DNA from 2 places in the Thermomonospora cellulosilytica genome. Region 1 is predicted to be linked to the other one. Evidence: riboswitches for the same ligand, from Rfam matches in the RefSeq annotation. Region 1 holds a riboswitch; the other holds the start of a gene.

Region 1 (7,086 bases):
GCCGACGTCCTCCCAGTAGCAGTCGGCGACGTACCCGTACAGCGGGGCGCCCTCGGCGAGCAGCTTGGGGAACACGTCGCTGGACCAGTCCACCGGGACGCCCTCGGCGACGTGGTCGAGGACCTCGGGCTCCATCACGTAGATGCCGGTGTTGACGGTGTCGGAGAACACCTGCCCCCAGGTGGGCTTCTCCAGGAACCGCTGGATGCGGCCGGCCTCGTCGACGATGATGATCCCGAACTCCAGCGGGTTGGGCACCCGCTTGAGCCCGATGGTGACCAGCGCCCCGTTCTGCTCGTGGAAGCGCACCATGTCGGTCAGGTCGATGTCGGTCAGGGCGTCCCCGGAGATCACGCAGAACCGGTCGTCGCGCAGCGCCTCCTGGGCGTTCTTGACGCTGCCGGCGGTGCCGAGCGGGATCTCCTCGGTGGCGTAGCTCAGCGACATGCCGAGCTCCTCGCCGTCGCCGAAGTAGTTGCGGATCAGCGCGGCCAGGAACTGCACGGTGACCACGGTCTCGGTGAGCCCGTGCCGCCGCAGCAGCCGCAGCACATGCTCCATGATCGGCCGGTTGATGACCGGCAGTAGCGGTTTGGGCTGGTTGGCGGTCATCGGGCGCAGCCGGGTTCCCTCTCCGCCCGCCATCACAACGGCCTTCATGGAGTGTCGCGCTCCCTTCGCTCAGCCGGCCTGAGGTCCGGGGTCCAGCCCCGTCCCGCCGCCGCGCGGCGGATCGTGGACGCCGGTGCGGTCGGCCAGCAGGAGCTGCCGCACCTGGACCCAATAGAGGACGGCCGCCCACCAGTACAGCGCCGTTCCCCAGATGGCGAAGGACCAGCCGATGATCCTCGCTCCGGTCGCCACCGCGCCGGAGTGGTCGCCCAGCAGGAGCAGCGGGAAGGCGTACAGCAGGCACAGCGTGCCCGCCTTGCCCACCATGTGCACCGGCAGCGTGCCGTTGTAACCGAGCCTGCGCAGCACCGGGACGATGGGGGTGATGGCGACCTCCCGGCCCACCAGCAACAGGGTCAGCCACAGCGGGATGATCTCCCGTGCCGTCAGGCCGACCAGGGTGGCCAGGATGTAGAGACGGTCGGCGGCCGGGTCCAGCAGCACGCCCAGCCGGCTGGTCTGCCCGAGCGTCCGCGCCAGCATGCCGTCCAGCCAGTCCGACAGGCCGGCGGCGGCCAGCAGCGCCAGCGCCCACCAGTCGTGTCCGGCCAGCACCAGCCACAGGAACAGCGGCACGCCCAGCAGCCTGGCCAGGCTCAACGCGTTGGGCACCGTCCACACGCGGTCCACGGCCCGCCCGGCCGGCTCGACCGGTGCCTCCACCAGCTCACCTCCAGTCCCGATGATCCCGACCCTACCCGCCGCGCCGGGCCGGGCTCGGGTAGCGTCCCACCTCATGCGCTGGACCCTGCACGGAGAACGCTCCATTTACGTCAGTCCGTGGCTGGATCTGCGACTGGCCGACGTGGAACTTCCGGACGGACGCCGATTCGATCATCATCTGGTGCGCGTACGGCCGTCCGCCGGGGTGGTGGCCGTGGACGGGGAGGGCCGCGCGCTGCTGATCTGGCGGCATCGGTTCATCCCCGACAGCTGGGGCTGGGAGATCCCCGGCGGCCGGGTGGAGCCGGGCGAGGATCCGGCCGCCACCGCCGCCCGGGAACTGGAGGAGGAGACCGGCTGGCGGCCGGGACCGCTCCATCATCTGCTCGACGTCCGCCCCTCCCCCGGCCTCACCGATGGGATTCATCACATTTTCCGGGCCGAGGGCGCGGTGCCCGCCGGCGAGCCGACCGACGTGGAGGCCGAGCGGATCTCCTGGGTGCCGCTGGAGTCGGTGCCCGCCCTGATCGCCCGGGGCGAGATCGTCTCCGGGTCCACCGTGGCGGCGCTGCTCTACCTCATGACCGGGGCTTGCGGCAACGGGGCGGGCGCGGGTTAACGTCTGGGCGGCAAGACGCGGGAGCCCGGCGAACCGGGCTGAGAGTGCGGCTGACACGGCCGCAGACCGCTGGAACCTGACCGGGTAATGCCGGCGTAGGGAGTAGTCGAGTCGCCATGACCGAAGCTGCAGTGTCCGCTGCCCGCAAGACCTACCTCACCAGCCCCACCCGCCCCGACCTGCGGGTGCCGATGAAGGAGGTGCCGCTCAGCACCGGCGAGTCCGTGGTGCTGTACGACACCTCCGGCCCGTACACCGACCCCGCCTACGAGGTGGACGTGCGGCGCGGGCTGCCCGCCCTGCGGGCGAAGTGGATCGCCGAACGCGGCGACACCGCCGAGTACGACGGCCGCCCGGTGCGGCCCGAGGACGACGGCCGCCGCTCCACCAATCGCGACCGGGCCGCCCTTTCCTTCCGCCCCCCGCGCAGGCCGCGCCGCGCCACCGGCGGGCCGGTGACGCAGCGGGCGTACGCGCGGCGCGGCGAGATCACCCCGGAGATGGAGTTCGTGGCGCTGCGCGAGGGCGTGGAGCCGGAGTTCGTGCGGGCCGAGCTGGCGGCGGGCCGGGCGGTGCTGCCGGCCAACGTCAACCACCCGGAGATCGAGCCGATGATCATCGGCCGGAACTTCCTGGTGAAGGTGAACGCCAACATCGGCAACTCGGCGGTGGCCTCCTCCATCGAGGAGGAGGTGGAGAAGATGACCTGGGCGACCCGGTGGGGCGCCGACACGATCATGGACCTGTCCACCGGCCGGGACATCCACACCACCCGGGAGTGGATCTTGCGCAACTCCCCCGTGCCGGTGGGCACGGTGCCGCTGTACCAGGCGCTGGAGAAGGTCGGCGGCAACCCGGCCGACCTGACCTGGGAGGTCTTCCGGGACACCGTGATCGAGCAGGCCGAGCAGGGCGTGGACTACATGACGGTGCACGCCGGGGTGCTGCTGCGGTACATCCCGCTGACCGCTCGGCGCAAGACCGGCATCGTCTCGCGGGGCGGGTCGATCATGGCGGCGTGGTGCCTGGCGCACCACGAGGAGAACTTCCTCTACACCCACTTCCGGGAGCTGTGCGAGATCTTCGCCGCCTACGACATCACCTGGTCGCTGGGCGACGGGCTGCGGCCCGGCTCGATCGCCGACGCCAACGACGAGGCCCAGTTCGCCGAGCTGCGCACCCAGGGCGAGCTGACGAGGATCGCGGCCGAGTACGACAACCAGGTGATGAACGAGGGTCCCGGCCACATCCCGATGCACAAGATCAAGGAGAACGTGGACCTGCAGCGGCAGTGGTGCGACGACGCGCCGTTCTACACCCTCGGCCCGCTGACCACCGACATCGCGCCCGGCTACGACCACATCACCTCGGCGATCGGCGCGGCCATGATCGGCTGGTACGGCACCGCGATGCTGTGCTACGTCACCCCCAAGGAGCACCTGGGGCTGCCGGACAAGGACGACGTCAAGGCCGGCGTGATCGCCTACAAGATCGCCGCCCACGCCGCCGACCTGGCCAAGGGGCACAAGGGGGCGCAGGCGTGGGACGACGCGCTGTCGGACGCGCGGTTCGAGTTCCGCTGGGAGGACCAGTTCAACCTGTCGCTGGACCCCGACACCGCGCGCTCGTTCCATGACGAGACGCTGCCGGCCGCCCCGGCCAAGACCGCGCACTTCTGCTCGATGTGCGGCCCGCACTTCTGCTCGATGAAGATCACCCAGGACGTGCGGAGGTTCGCCGAGGAGCGCGGGCTGTCGGAGCAGGAGGCCCTCGCCGAAGGCATGAAGGCCAAGGCCGAGGAGTTCACCGCCTCCGGCGGGCGGGTCTATCTCCCGCTGACCCCCACGGACGGCTGACGGCCCCGGAGACGTTCGACCAGGACGACACGGACGGTCATCCCGGACGGTCCCGTTTCAGCCCGGCGTACAGGCGGCCCCCCTCGGCACGGGCCGCCTGGAAGCTCGCCCATGAGGTGAGGCCGATCAGCGCCGCGTCGCCGGGCCGGGCACGGCGGAAGTCGTCGACGACCGTCCGGTCGACCTGGTAGGAGGCCCGGGCGGTGAGCAGCGCCAGCCGCCCGGCCGGCACGTCGGCGGCGGGCAGCCCGGCGAGCATCGGCTCCACCCAGGCCCGGCTGGGCATGGCCGGGCCGTTCTCCCCGGCCATGCCGTCCGGCGGGTCCGGCAGGAGGGCCCGGACGGATTCCGGCACCGAACGCCGCCCGACCTCGGCGAAGGCCGCGGCCGCGCGCGCGAAGGCGCCGGCCACGTGCGGGCTGCCGGCCGCCCAGCGCATGTCCTCGGGCAGTGCCGCGTCGGGCAGCAGGTCCAGCGACCGCCCGGGGCGGCGGCCCCGGGCACCGGCCCGCATCACGCGGGCGAGCAGCCGCCTGGCGCCGCCTCGCAGCGCCGCCGGCACGCCCGGTGGGAGAGGCGAATCGCCCAGGAACACGTTGACCATGCGATTGAGGTAATGGAAGGTGACCGCCACCCCGACCAGCTCGGCGGCCTCGGCGTCCGTGCGGAGCATTCCGGGCGGTGCCGCGGGACCTCCGGACGGTCCCCCCATCCCCCAGGCCGCGATCTCGCGCAGCCGTGGATCGGCGACCGACGCGAGCCGTCCCTGGGAGACGGCGGTGGCGTCGCGCCCCGAGGCCAGGCCGTGCAGCACGGTGCCGTGCACCTCGACGCAGTAAGGGCAGGTGTTGCCCAGCGACACGGCGGCCGCCGCCGTCTCCTTGACCGCACGCGGCACGCGGCCCGAGGCCAGGAGCGTCTCCCGCAGCATCATCCAGCAGGCCGCGAGGGACTCCGGCACGGGGGCGTGCAGCGCGACCGGTGGGGCGAGCATGCCGAAGTCCTGCTCGACCTGCGCGTAGACCGCGCCGGCCAGCCCCTCCGCGGCGCCGTACGGCACCGCGGAGACGTGGCGGATCTGGACCTGTGCCCCTCTGCGGGCCGCCCGGGCCAGCATTCTGCTCATTGCCGGGCCGTCATCCGCGGATCACGCCGGGCACCAGCGGCTCCACCGCGCGGCGGGCGCTCGTGGCGCCGTCCGGCGCCGGCGCCCCGTACCTGACCGGTATGCCGCGCTCCTGCGCCGCCCGCACGATGGCGGGCATGGCACGTTCGGCCAGCGCGGCGATGGTCATCGCCGGGTTGACCGTCAGGCCCGTCGGCACGGCGGAGCCGTCGGTGACGAAGATGCCGGGATGGCCGCGTAACTCGTGGCGGTCGTCCAGCGCCGAGGTGGCCGGATCATCGCCGATCCGGCAGGACGCGAGCGGATGCACCGTGTAGGCGCCGACCAGGTCGTTCGTCCACGGCCGCACCTTGGCCAGCCCGTCGCGCTCGAGGATCTCGCGCACCGCGGCGTCCGCCTCGGCCCAGCCTCGCGCCGTGTTCAGGGTGGGGCTGTACCGGAGGTTGCCGCGCCCGAGCATCTGCTGGGAGATGCGCATGGCGTTGCCGGTGGCCGGGGGCGGGCCGAAGACCCCCTCGTTGTCGTCCTCGGACATGATGAAGATCGTCAGCCAGGACTGCCAGCGCCGCAGCATCTCCTTCTTCCGCACCCCGAACCAGGTCGGGGCGCCGGCGTCCTCGGCGTCCGGCGCCTGGGCCAGGATCGTGCCCAGGCCCGGCGGGAAGTACAGCTGCTCCAGCGAGAAGCGGGAGAACTCGGGCAGGTCTCCGTCCAGCCGGTCCCAGTTCGCCACGACCGGGCCGCGGCCGATCTGGTTGGCGGCATAGGCCAGGCCGCCCTCGCGGGAGAGCCCGAGCACCTCGCGCACCCGGTCCTCGTCGATGACCGCCGTGTTGAGGCGTTCGCCGTTGCCGGAGAAGTACCGGCCCACCGCGTGGGGCATCTTCCCCAGGTCGGCCTCGGAGCGCTGCAGGATCACCGGGGTGGCCCCGGCCCCCGCGGCGAGAACGACGATCTTGGCGTCGATCGTCCCGCTCGCCGTGTGGATGCGGTAGTCCTCGTCGTCGATGACGTTGTAGTGGACCCGGTAGCCGCCGTCGTCGGTGCGGGTCAGCCGCTGCACCTCGTGCAGCGGGCGGATCTCGGCGCCGTGCGCCAGGGCCGCGGGAAGGTAGTTGAACAGCAGCGACCGCTTGGCGTCGAAGCGGCAGCCGGCCATCATCCAGTTGCAGTTGGTGCACTTGTCGTTGTCGACGGCGACCGGCACCGGATTGGCGGTCAGGCCCGCGTGGGCGCACGCCGCCGCCCACAGCCCGCCGGCGTAGGTGACCTCGTTCCAGTCCTGCCCGGTGACCGGCAGCGCCTCGGCCACCCGGTCGTACCAGGGCTCCAGCGTGTCCCGGGAGATCGCCTTCGGCCAGATCCGGCGGCCGATGCTGCCCTGGCGGTCGAAGACGAAGCGCGGTGCGCGGGGCATCGCGGCGAAGTACACGACGCTGCCGCCGCCCACGCAGTTGCCGCCGAGCACGCTCATGCCGTCGCCCACCACGAAGTCGAAGATCCGGGTGTAGGACGAACCGAGCTTGAAGTCGTGCTCGAACTCCCTGCTCTCCAGCCAGGGGCCGCGTTCGAGCACCACCACGCGGGCGCCGCCCGCGGCGAGGTGGTACGCGGCGATCGCGCCGCCGAAGCCGCTGCCCACCACCAGGACGTCGGTGCGTTCGACACTGCTCATCGCGGGCTCCCCGAAGGCGTGGTGTCGGGATGGACGTCGGCCAGCCGGCGGCCGTAGGAGTAGGCGGGGAAGCGCCACAGGCCGTCGGGGGAGGGCTCCATCAGCCCCATGGCCAGCAGGCCGGGATGCCCCTCGGCCAACGCGTCCCGGGTGTGCATGTGCGCGGCGGTGTCGAAGGCCATGTTGCTGAACAGGGCGAGAAGGACCCAGGCGTCCTTCTCCGGATGGCCGGGGGCCACCAGGGAGCGGACCAGGGCGGTCCGGTCCTCGAACGCGAGCGCGACGAAGGCGGGGACGCCGGGGTCCAGCGTCAGCCCGTGCTGGTCCGCGTACGCGCGCGCATGCTCGTTCAGCATGTCCGCCAGCACCGGCAGATCGGTGTGGATCCCGGTCGCTGGCGTCCGCAGCAGCTCGACCGCGCCCGCCGCGACCGCCCCGGGGCCCTCGGCGGCGCCCGCGACCGCCCTGTCGTCGG
Region 2 (7,086 bases), 3.6 Mb from region 1:
ATGGGCACAGGCCGGCTCCGCGTCATCGACACCGGCCTGGACCCGGTCACCGCCGAACGCGAGCAGTGGGACGACGGCAACAACACCCTCGCGATCGCCCCGCGCCTGGCCGTCGCCTACGAGCGCAACACCGAGACCAACGCCCAGCTCGAGGCCGCGGGCATCGAGGTGATCAGGATCGCGGGCAGCGAGCTGGGCAGCGGGCGCGGCGGCCCGCGCTGCATGTCCTGCCCGATCCGGCGCGACCCGGTCTGAGGTCTGGATGCTCGGGCGGTGTCGACGGGGGCACGACAGCGCCCGAGCTGGGCAAGACCATACAGCCCCGGTCCCGCCAAGGGGCCCGGTGTGCTCGATCGCACATTCCCCGCCGCCCCTCGGTGTCCCCCGCCCCAACGCCGCCGGGCGGGCGGGGCGGCTCAGCCGCCGGCGAGGCGGGTGTGGTTGAGGCGGGCGGTGGAGCCCACGACCCCGGTGTCGTCGTCGGTGAAGGCCGCGGTCTGGGCGAGCTTGGGCACGGAGCCGCCGTGCGCGGGGGCGTTGCGGGGGGCGTTGAGGACGGCCCAGACGGTGGTGCAGCCGGGCTCGTGGCGCACGCCCCAGTGTTCGGCGAGGGCCTCCACGATGCCGAGGCCGCGTCCGCCGAGCGAGGACAGGGTGGGCCGGCCGCGGCGGGGCTCGGTCATCGCGCCCCCGTCGCTGACCGCGACCTCGATGGCGTCGCCGGTGCGGATCCAGCTCACCCGGACCTGGCCGGACGGCAGCGGCCTGGCGTGCCGGAGCGCGTTGCTGAGCAGCTCGCTGATGATCACCGCCGCGTCGTCCACCACCCCGGAACGCACTCCGGAGGCCAGCAGCTCGGAGCAGAGGCGCTTACGGGCGACCGCGACGCTCGACGGCGCGTGCGGCAGCAGTACGACGCTCGACGCCCTCACCTCCCCCGGTCCGGTGACGATCCGTCGGCCATGCTACGACCGAAATGCCCTGATGCGGACAGCTGGAAACACGCCCGAAATGCGGCCTCCGGGTCCACCCGCCCCTCCGCGCCGGTCCGCGCCCCGGCCCGGCGGCCGGACGGCGACCCGGCCCGAAAAGGCGCGAACACGCCCTCATCGGGACAACGAGCGATCGGCCCTCCCGTCACGGCCAATCACCCCCAGACCCGTGCCGATGACGAACGAATCCGCATCTTGACCTATCCACCTGTGAGCGGGATTACTCCTCTCATCGGCGTTTCGTCCGTCACATCACCGACATCGGGGATGAATCGCCTGATCAGCCCTTCGAAGCCCTGAAAGGCGATCACGACGGTCGGACGACCGCAGCGGAGCGAGGATCGTCCGAACCGTTACCTCGGGGGTCTGGGGGTCGTCCCCCAGCTCGGCAGGCCGGACGACCGCAGCGAAGTGAGGATCGTCCGAACCGTCACTCCGGGGGTCTGGGGGTCGTCCTCCAGGACGACGGGGATCAGTCCGCGGGGCGGAGGGTCAGGCGCATGGTGGTGCCGCCGCCGGGGCGGGAGTGCGCGGAGACGTCCCCCTGCTGGGCCTGGGCCAGCCGCTTCACGATGTACAGGCCCAGCCCGATGCCGCCGAAACGGCGGCGGTCCCCGGCGTCGCCCTGGACGAAGCGCTCGAAGATCCGCTCGTGGTCGCCGGGGGCGATGCCCACGCCCTCGTCGGAGACCGTCACGACCAGGTCCCCGCCCTCGGCCCAGGCCCGGACCGACACCGTGCCGCCGTCCGGGGAGTACTTGAAGGCGTTCTCCAGCAGTTGGCCCAGGATGATGTCGGTGGCCATCCAGTCCCCGCGCACCGGCGGCAGGTCGTCGGCCACCTCCAGCTCCACGGTGTGCAGCTCCGACAGCGAACGGAACCCGGCCACCGACGCCTCCAGCAGCCGGGCCAGGTCGAACTTCTCGATCGTGATCTTCAGCTCGCCCGCCCCGGCGCGCGAGCCCAGCAGCAGGTGCTCCACCAGCCGGCCCAGCGCGCGGGCGCGCTCGGCGATGGTCTCCACCGCCAGCCGCCGGTCGGCGTCCGAGAGCTTGTCCCACCGGTTGACCAGCGTGCTGGCGAACCCCTGCACCACCGTGATCGGGGTGCGCAGCTCGTGGCTGGTGGTCGCCAGGAACAGGTCCTTGGCCTCCTCCAGGTCCTTGGCCTCGGTGACGTCCCGGAAGTCCACCACCAGCTCGCCGGTCTCGGTGACCTCGGCGCACAGCACGTTCAGCCACACCCCGGACGGCAGCCGCTGGGTGAGCGTCTCGCCGGGCGCCGGGACCTCGAACGGGGGCGGCTTGCCGAGCGCGTCCGCGGCCGGGACGCCGGTGAGCCGGCGGGCGGCCGGGTTCCACTGGCGGACCAGGCCGCGGCGGTCCAGCACGGCGATGCCGTCCGCGCTGGAGTCGATCACCGCGCGCTCGTGGGCGCGCTGGCGGACGGCCTCGGCGTAGGCGACCGCGTTGCCGACCGCGACCCCGGCGTGCCCGGCCAGCAGCTCCAGCAGCTCCAGCTCGGCGTGCCCCACCTTGCGGCCGGAGAACAGCGCGTACAGCGCCCCGTACGGCTGGTTCTGCAGGTACGACAGGCCGAGCGCGATGGTGTGCAGGCCCGTCAGCTCCGACCAGATCAGGTCGCCCAGCCGGCGCTCCCCGGTGGCCAGCATCACCGTCTTGCCCGACCGCAGCAGCTCGCCGACCAGGCTGGGCCGCAGGTCGGCGACCGCGCCGCGCATGCGCTCGGGCAGGCCGTGCATGCTGACCAGCTCCAGCCGCTCCCCGTGGATCCGCACGAAGCCGCCTGCGTCGGCCCCGGTCAGCTCGATCAGCGCGGTGGTGATCCGGTCCAGCACGGTGCCCAGGTCCAGCTCGGCGTTCAGGTCGGCGACCACCTCGTTGAGCCGCCGCACCAGCCGGGCCCGTTCGGCCATGTGGTGCTGCGCCACGTCGGCGTCGTCGACCGGGTGGTAGACGCCGACCCAGCCGAGCAGCCCGCCGGACGGGTCGTGCAGGGCGCTGGTGTCGATCCGCACGTCGATCAGCCGCCCGTCGCGGCGGAACCGCCGGGTGGCGATGGAGATCTGCCCGCCCTGGCGGACCCGCTCCAGCACCGCGTTCTGCTCGGCCTGCAGCTCGTGCGGGATGATCGGCGGAACGCGGCCCAGCACCTCGCCGGCCGACCAGCCGAACATCCGCTCGGCCGCCGGGTTCCACAGCGACACCCGCATCTGCTCGTCCACCGCGACGATCGCGTCGGCCGCGCATTCGATGACCGCGCGGACGATCGCGTCCTGACCGCCCGGAGGGTCTGGAGGGGGAGCCACGCCTGTCATCGTGCCACCGGTCCACTCAGTGCGCCGGGCGAAGCCGGATGGAAGGTTCCCACGTCAACAGCCATGTCACCGCAGGATCACCACCCGATCGGCACGTTCGGCGGAACGCCGGGCACTCTACCGGGAGGTAACGGGCTCCGTGGCGGCGGCCCCGCCGGACGGCCGGATCCGGCCCGCCGCCAGCGCGGCCAGCCCGGCGGCCAGGAACGACAGCAGCGACGCGCTGGTCCACGGCTGCGGGGTGAAGCCCAGCAGCTCCCGCAGGTCCGTCCACAGCGCCGACCAGCCGCCCACCGAGCCCGGGTTGATCAGCTGGTACGTCACGAAGCCGATCGCCCAGGCCGCGATCATCCCCCACCGGGACGGGGCCGCCGCCGACAGGTTCCAGCCGCGCCGCCCCCGGCCGAGGAAGAAGTCCACCGCCAGCACGCCGAGCATCGGCACGAACACCGACCCGATCAGCGACAGGAAGCCCGCGTAGTCGCCCATGTCCAGCACCAGCGCCAGCCCGGTGATCAGCGCGCCCAGCGCCACGGCCAGCACCCGCCGGTCCGCCCTGGGCACGATGTTCTGGATCGACACGGCGGTGGAGTACACGTTGGCGAACGACTGGTCGGCCTCCCGCAGCACGAACACCGCGAAGAACCAGGCCCCCAGCGTCACCCCGAGGAACGGCGTGTAGACCTGTGCCGAGTCCCCCGCCACCAGGGCGAGCGCCAGCAGGCCGAGCACGTAGGCGATGATCTGCGTCGCCGCGTACGCGACCGTCGCCGCCCCGAACGCGCCGCGCGCGCTGCGGGCGTGCCGGGTGTAGTCGGCGGCCAGCGGCACCCAGGAGATCGACACCGCCAGCGCCGCGTCCGCCCCGGCCCAGAACAGGCTCCACGACTGCGTTCCGGACCCGGGGGCGGCGCCCAGGTCGGGCAGCGGCTCGCGCAGGAGCTGGAGGTAGAAGTACACCAGCGCGATCATCACGGCGGCGGTCACGTACCGGCGCAGCAGCCGCACCGACCCCAGCGGCCAGATCGCCAGCACCGTGGTCAGCACGCCCGCGGCCAGCACGTACGCCCAGCGCGGGACGCCGTCGTACAGCTGCCGCGCCGCGTCGGCGATCACGATCAGCTCGAACGTGCCCCAGCCGACGAGCTGCACGATGTTGAGCGCGGTCGGCACGTACGACAGCCGCGCCCCGAACAGCCCGCGCAGCAGCACCATCGCGGGCTGCCCGGTGCGGGCTCCGGGGACGGCGGCCAGGCCCAGCATCAGCCCGCCCAGCACGGTCCCGACGATCATCGCGACGATGCCCGCCGTGATCGGCAGTTGCGCGGCGCCGTTCTCGTCCGGTGCCAGCACGGTGTACGCGCCGGAGAAGGCGAACAGGCTGACGCCGAGGTTGGCCCAGAACGCGCTCTGGTCCCAGAAGCCCAGGACCCTGGGGGCCTCCTCGTCGAGGGTGTACGGGGCCTCGTCGCGAGGCGCGTCCTGCGTGGCGGCACGCACGACTGATTTCACGGCACGCTCCCTACGCCGGCATTACCCGGACAGGTTCCTGCGGTCGGCGACGCCGTCGTGTCGCCCTCTCAGCCCGGTCGGCCCGAGCTCCCGCGCGATGTCCACTTGTGGTCGGGAAGATCGTACATTGCCGGAATTCCAGGTCTGCGCCTGGCCGTCCGGTTTACGCTGCCCCCGTGACACGCACCCGCACCGGCCTGCTGGTGGCCGCCGCCCTGCTCGCCCTCACCGGCTGCGGTGAGGTCCGCCAGGCCGCCGAGGAGGGCTTCGAGCTCGGCAAGCGCGAGGGCATGATCGAGGTCGTCGGCGCCACCGCCATCGAGCAGGAGACGGGCGTCGCCGTCAACGGCGACCTGTCGTGCACCGTCCAGGGCTCCGACCCCGCCGCCACCCCGGTCACCTGCCGGGGCGCCGCCGCCGACGGCCGGGAGGTCACCCTCACCGGGACGATCACCTCCACCGCCCCCCTGAGCGAGTCCGACTGGGTGCGCGGCGACTTCGTCGTCCAGGCGGGCGGCGAGGAACTGTTCCGCGCCGACTGCCTGGGCAACTGCTAGGCCACGTAGGGCTCGTCGGAGGTCTCGGAGACCATCGGCAGGCCGGCGGCGGCCCACTGCTGCATCCCGCCGTCGACGTTGCGGGCGGTCCAGCCGGCGTTGTTGAGCGCCACCGTCACCTGGGCGGAACGGCCTCCCACCCGGCACACCACGTACACCTCGCGGTCCTGCGGGATCTCCGCCGCCCGGTCGTTCAGCTCGCTCATCGGGATGTGCACGGCGTCCGGCGCGTGCCCCGCGTCCCACTCGTCCTGCTCACGGACGTCCAGCAGGTACGCGCCCTGCGGCACCTCGGTCACGCCCACGGCCGGAACGTCCTGCCCGAAAAACATCACGCCCCCATGGAACCGTGTGACGCCCCCGCGCGTCGAATCCGCATGCGGTACCGGACGCCACTGACCACCGCGGCGGGCGTCGCCACGTTCGCCGCCATCGCACTGACCGGCTGCGGCGCAGAGGACCCCGCGGGCGCCCCGCCCGCGAGCGTGTCCCCGGCCCCGCGGACCGAACTGACCGTCGAGGTCCGTGACAAGCCCGGCATGCCGGCCGTCATGTGGACCCTCACCTGCGACCCCGCCGGCGGCACCCATCCGAGGCCGCAGGCAGCCTGCCAGGCGCTCGCGGCGGCGGACCGGCCGTTCGAGCCGGTCCCCGAGGACGCCGCCTGCACCCAGATCCACGGCGGCGACCAGACCGCCAGGGTCACCGGCACCTGGCGCGGCGACAGGGTCGACGCCCGCTTCACCCGCCTGAACGGCTGCGAGATCGCCCGCTGGCAGAAGGCCGCCCCCCTCCTCGCCCCCACAGGCTGATCCGCCCGTTCGACCCGGGCGCCCTCCCGCCGCGACCTACGATCGGACGGACGATCCGACCGCGACCCAGGAGCGCCCGGCATGACGATCTGGCATGAGCATCAGCACGAGCCGATCACATGGGAGGCGTACCTCGACATCGACGAGGAGACCCGCCGGGATCTGGAGCTCGTCGATGGATACGTCGTGCCTCGCGAGCAGCGCGGGCGTGACCACCAGAAGGTGGCCACCAGATTGTCGCTCGCCCTGGAACGTGAGGCCGTCGCGGAGATGCGCCGCACGGGCCGCGCGGAGTGCTACGAGACCAACACCGAGGTCGATGTGCTGCTCTGGGAGAGGCCTCCGACCGCCCGCAAGCCCGACGCGGTCCTTCATCGCTGTCTGCCGGAGTTCGAACAGCTCGCGGCCGAGCATTGCCTGATCGTCGTGGAAGTGCTCTCGACCTGGTCCGATCGGCGTGATCGCGTCTACAAGATGGCGGACTACGCCGACGCCGGCATCCCGCACTACTGGCTGGTCCAGTTCGACAAGGTCGGGGCCGTCGCCATCGAACGCTACGCCCTCACCGGCGGCAGAGGACCCTACACCCACATCGGGACGACCCATCGCGACATGGGGCCCGAGGCCGTGCACGTCACTTCCCCGTTCGGCATTCGCGTGCTGTGGGAGGACCTGGAAGTGGCCCCGAAGGTCTGAGACGCGCTCCGCGACGAGGACACCGGCGAGTCCCGGCCCCGGCGGTCACTTGAGGAGGCGGGACAGGCGGCGGTCGGCGAGGGGTTTGCCGCCGGTCTGGCAGGTGGGGCAGTACTGCAGGGAACTGTCGGCGAAGGAGACCTCGCGGACGGTGTCGCCGCAGACGGGGCACTTCTGCC

What was found. Region 1 has a riboswitch for thiamine pyrophosphate ahead of thiC (phosphomethylpyrimidine synthase ThiC). Riboswitches for the same ligand answer to the same signal wherever they lie in the genome.
Region 2: another riboswitch for thiamine pyrophosphate. It lies ahead of HNR21_RS05935 (purine-cytosine permease family protein); the one in region 1 lies ahead of thiC (phosphomethylpyrimidine synthase ThiC).

Annotation. Positions count from the first base shown of each region.
Region 1 covers NZ_JACJII010000001.1:4,800,065-4,807,150, reverse strand. The annotation lists gene HNR21_RS22480 (mannose-1-phosphate guanyltransferase) at 1-660, opposite strand, end outside; gene clsA (cardiolipin synthase ClsA) at 682-1,335, opposite strand; gene HNR21_RS22470 (NUDIX hydrolase) at 1,355-1,954, shown strand; TPP riboswitch at 1,962-2,073, shown strand; gene thiC (phosphomethylpyrimidine synthase ThiC) at 2,071-3,810, shown strand; gene HNR21_RS22460 (carboxymuconolactone decarboxylase family protein) at 3,848-4,936, opposite strand; gene HNR21_RS22455 (GMC family oxidoreductase N-terminal domain-containing protein) at 4,947-6,611, opposite strand; gene HNR21_RS22450 (DUF5987 family protein) at 6,608-7,086, opposite strand, start outside.
Region 2 covers NZ_JACJII010000001.1:1,220,968-1,228,053, forward strand. The annotation lists gene HNR21_RS05920 (arginine deiminase) at 1-255, shown strand, start outside; gene HNR21_RS05925 (ATP-binding protein) at 417-932, opposite strand; gene HNR21_RS05930 (PAS domain-containing sensor histidine kinase) at 1,465-3,330, opposite strand; gene HNR21_RS05935 (purine-cytosine permease family protein) at 3,448-4,842, opposite strand; TPP riboswitch at 4,833-4,946, opposite strand; gene HNR21_RS05940 (hypothetical protein) at 5,019-5,399, shown strand; gene HNR21_RS05945 (rhodanese-like domain-containing protein) at 5,396-5,731, opposite strand; gene HNR21_RS05950 (SSI family serine proteinase inhibitor) at 5,777-6,211, shown strand; gene HNR21_RS05955 (Uma2 family endonuclease) at 6,293-6,907, shown strand; gene HNR21_RS05960 (Fpg/Nei family DNA glycosylase) at 6,953-7,086, opposite strand, start outside.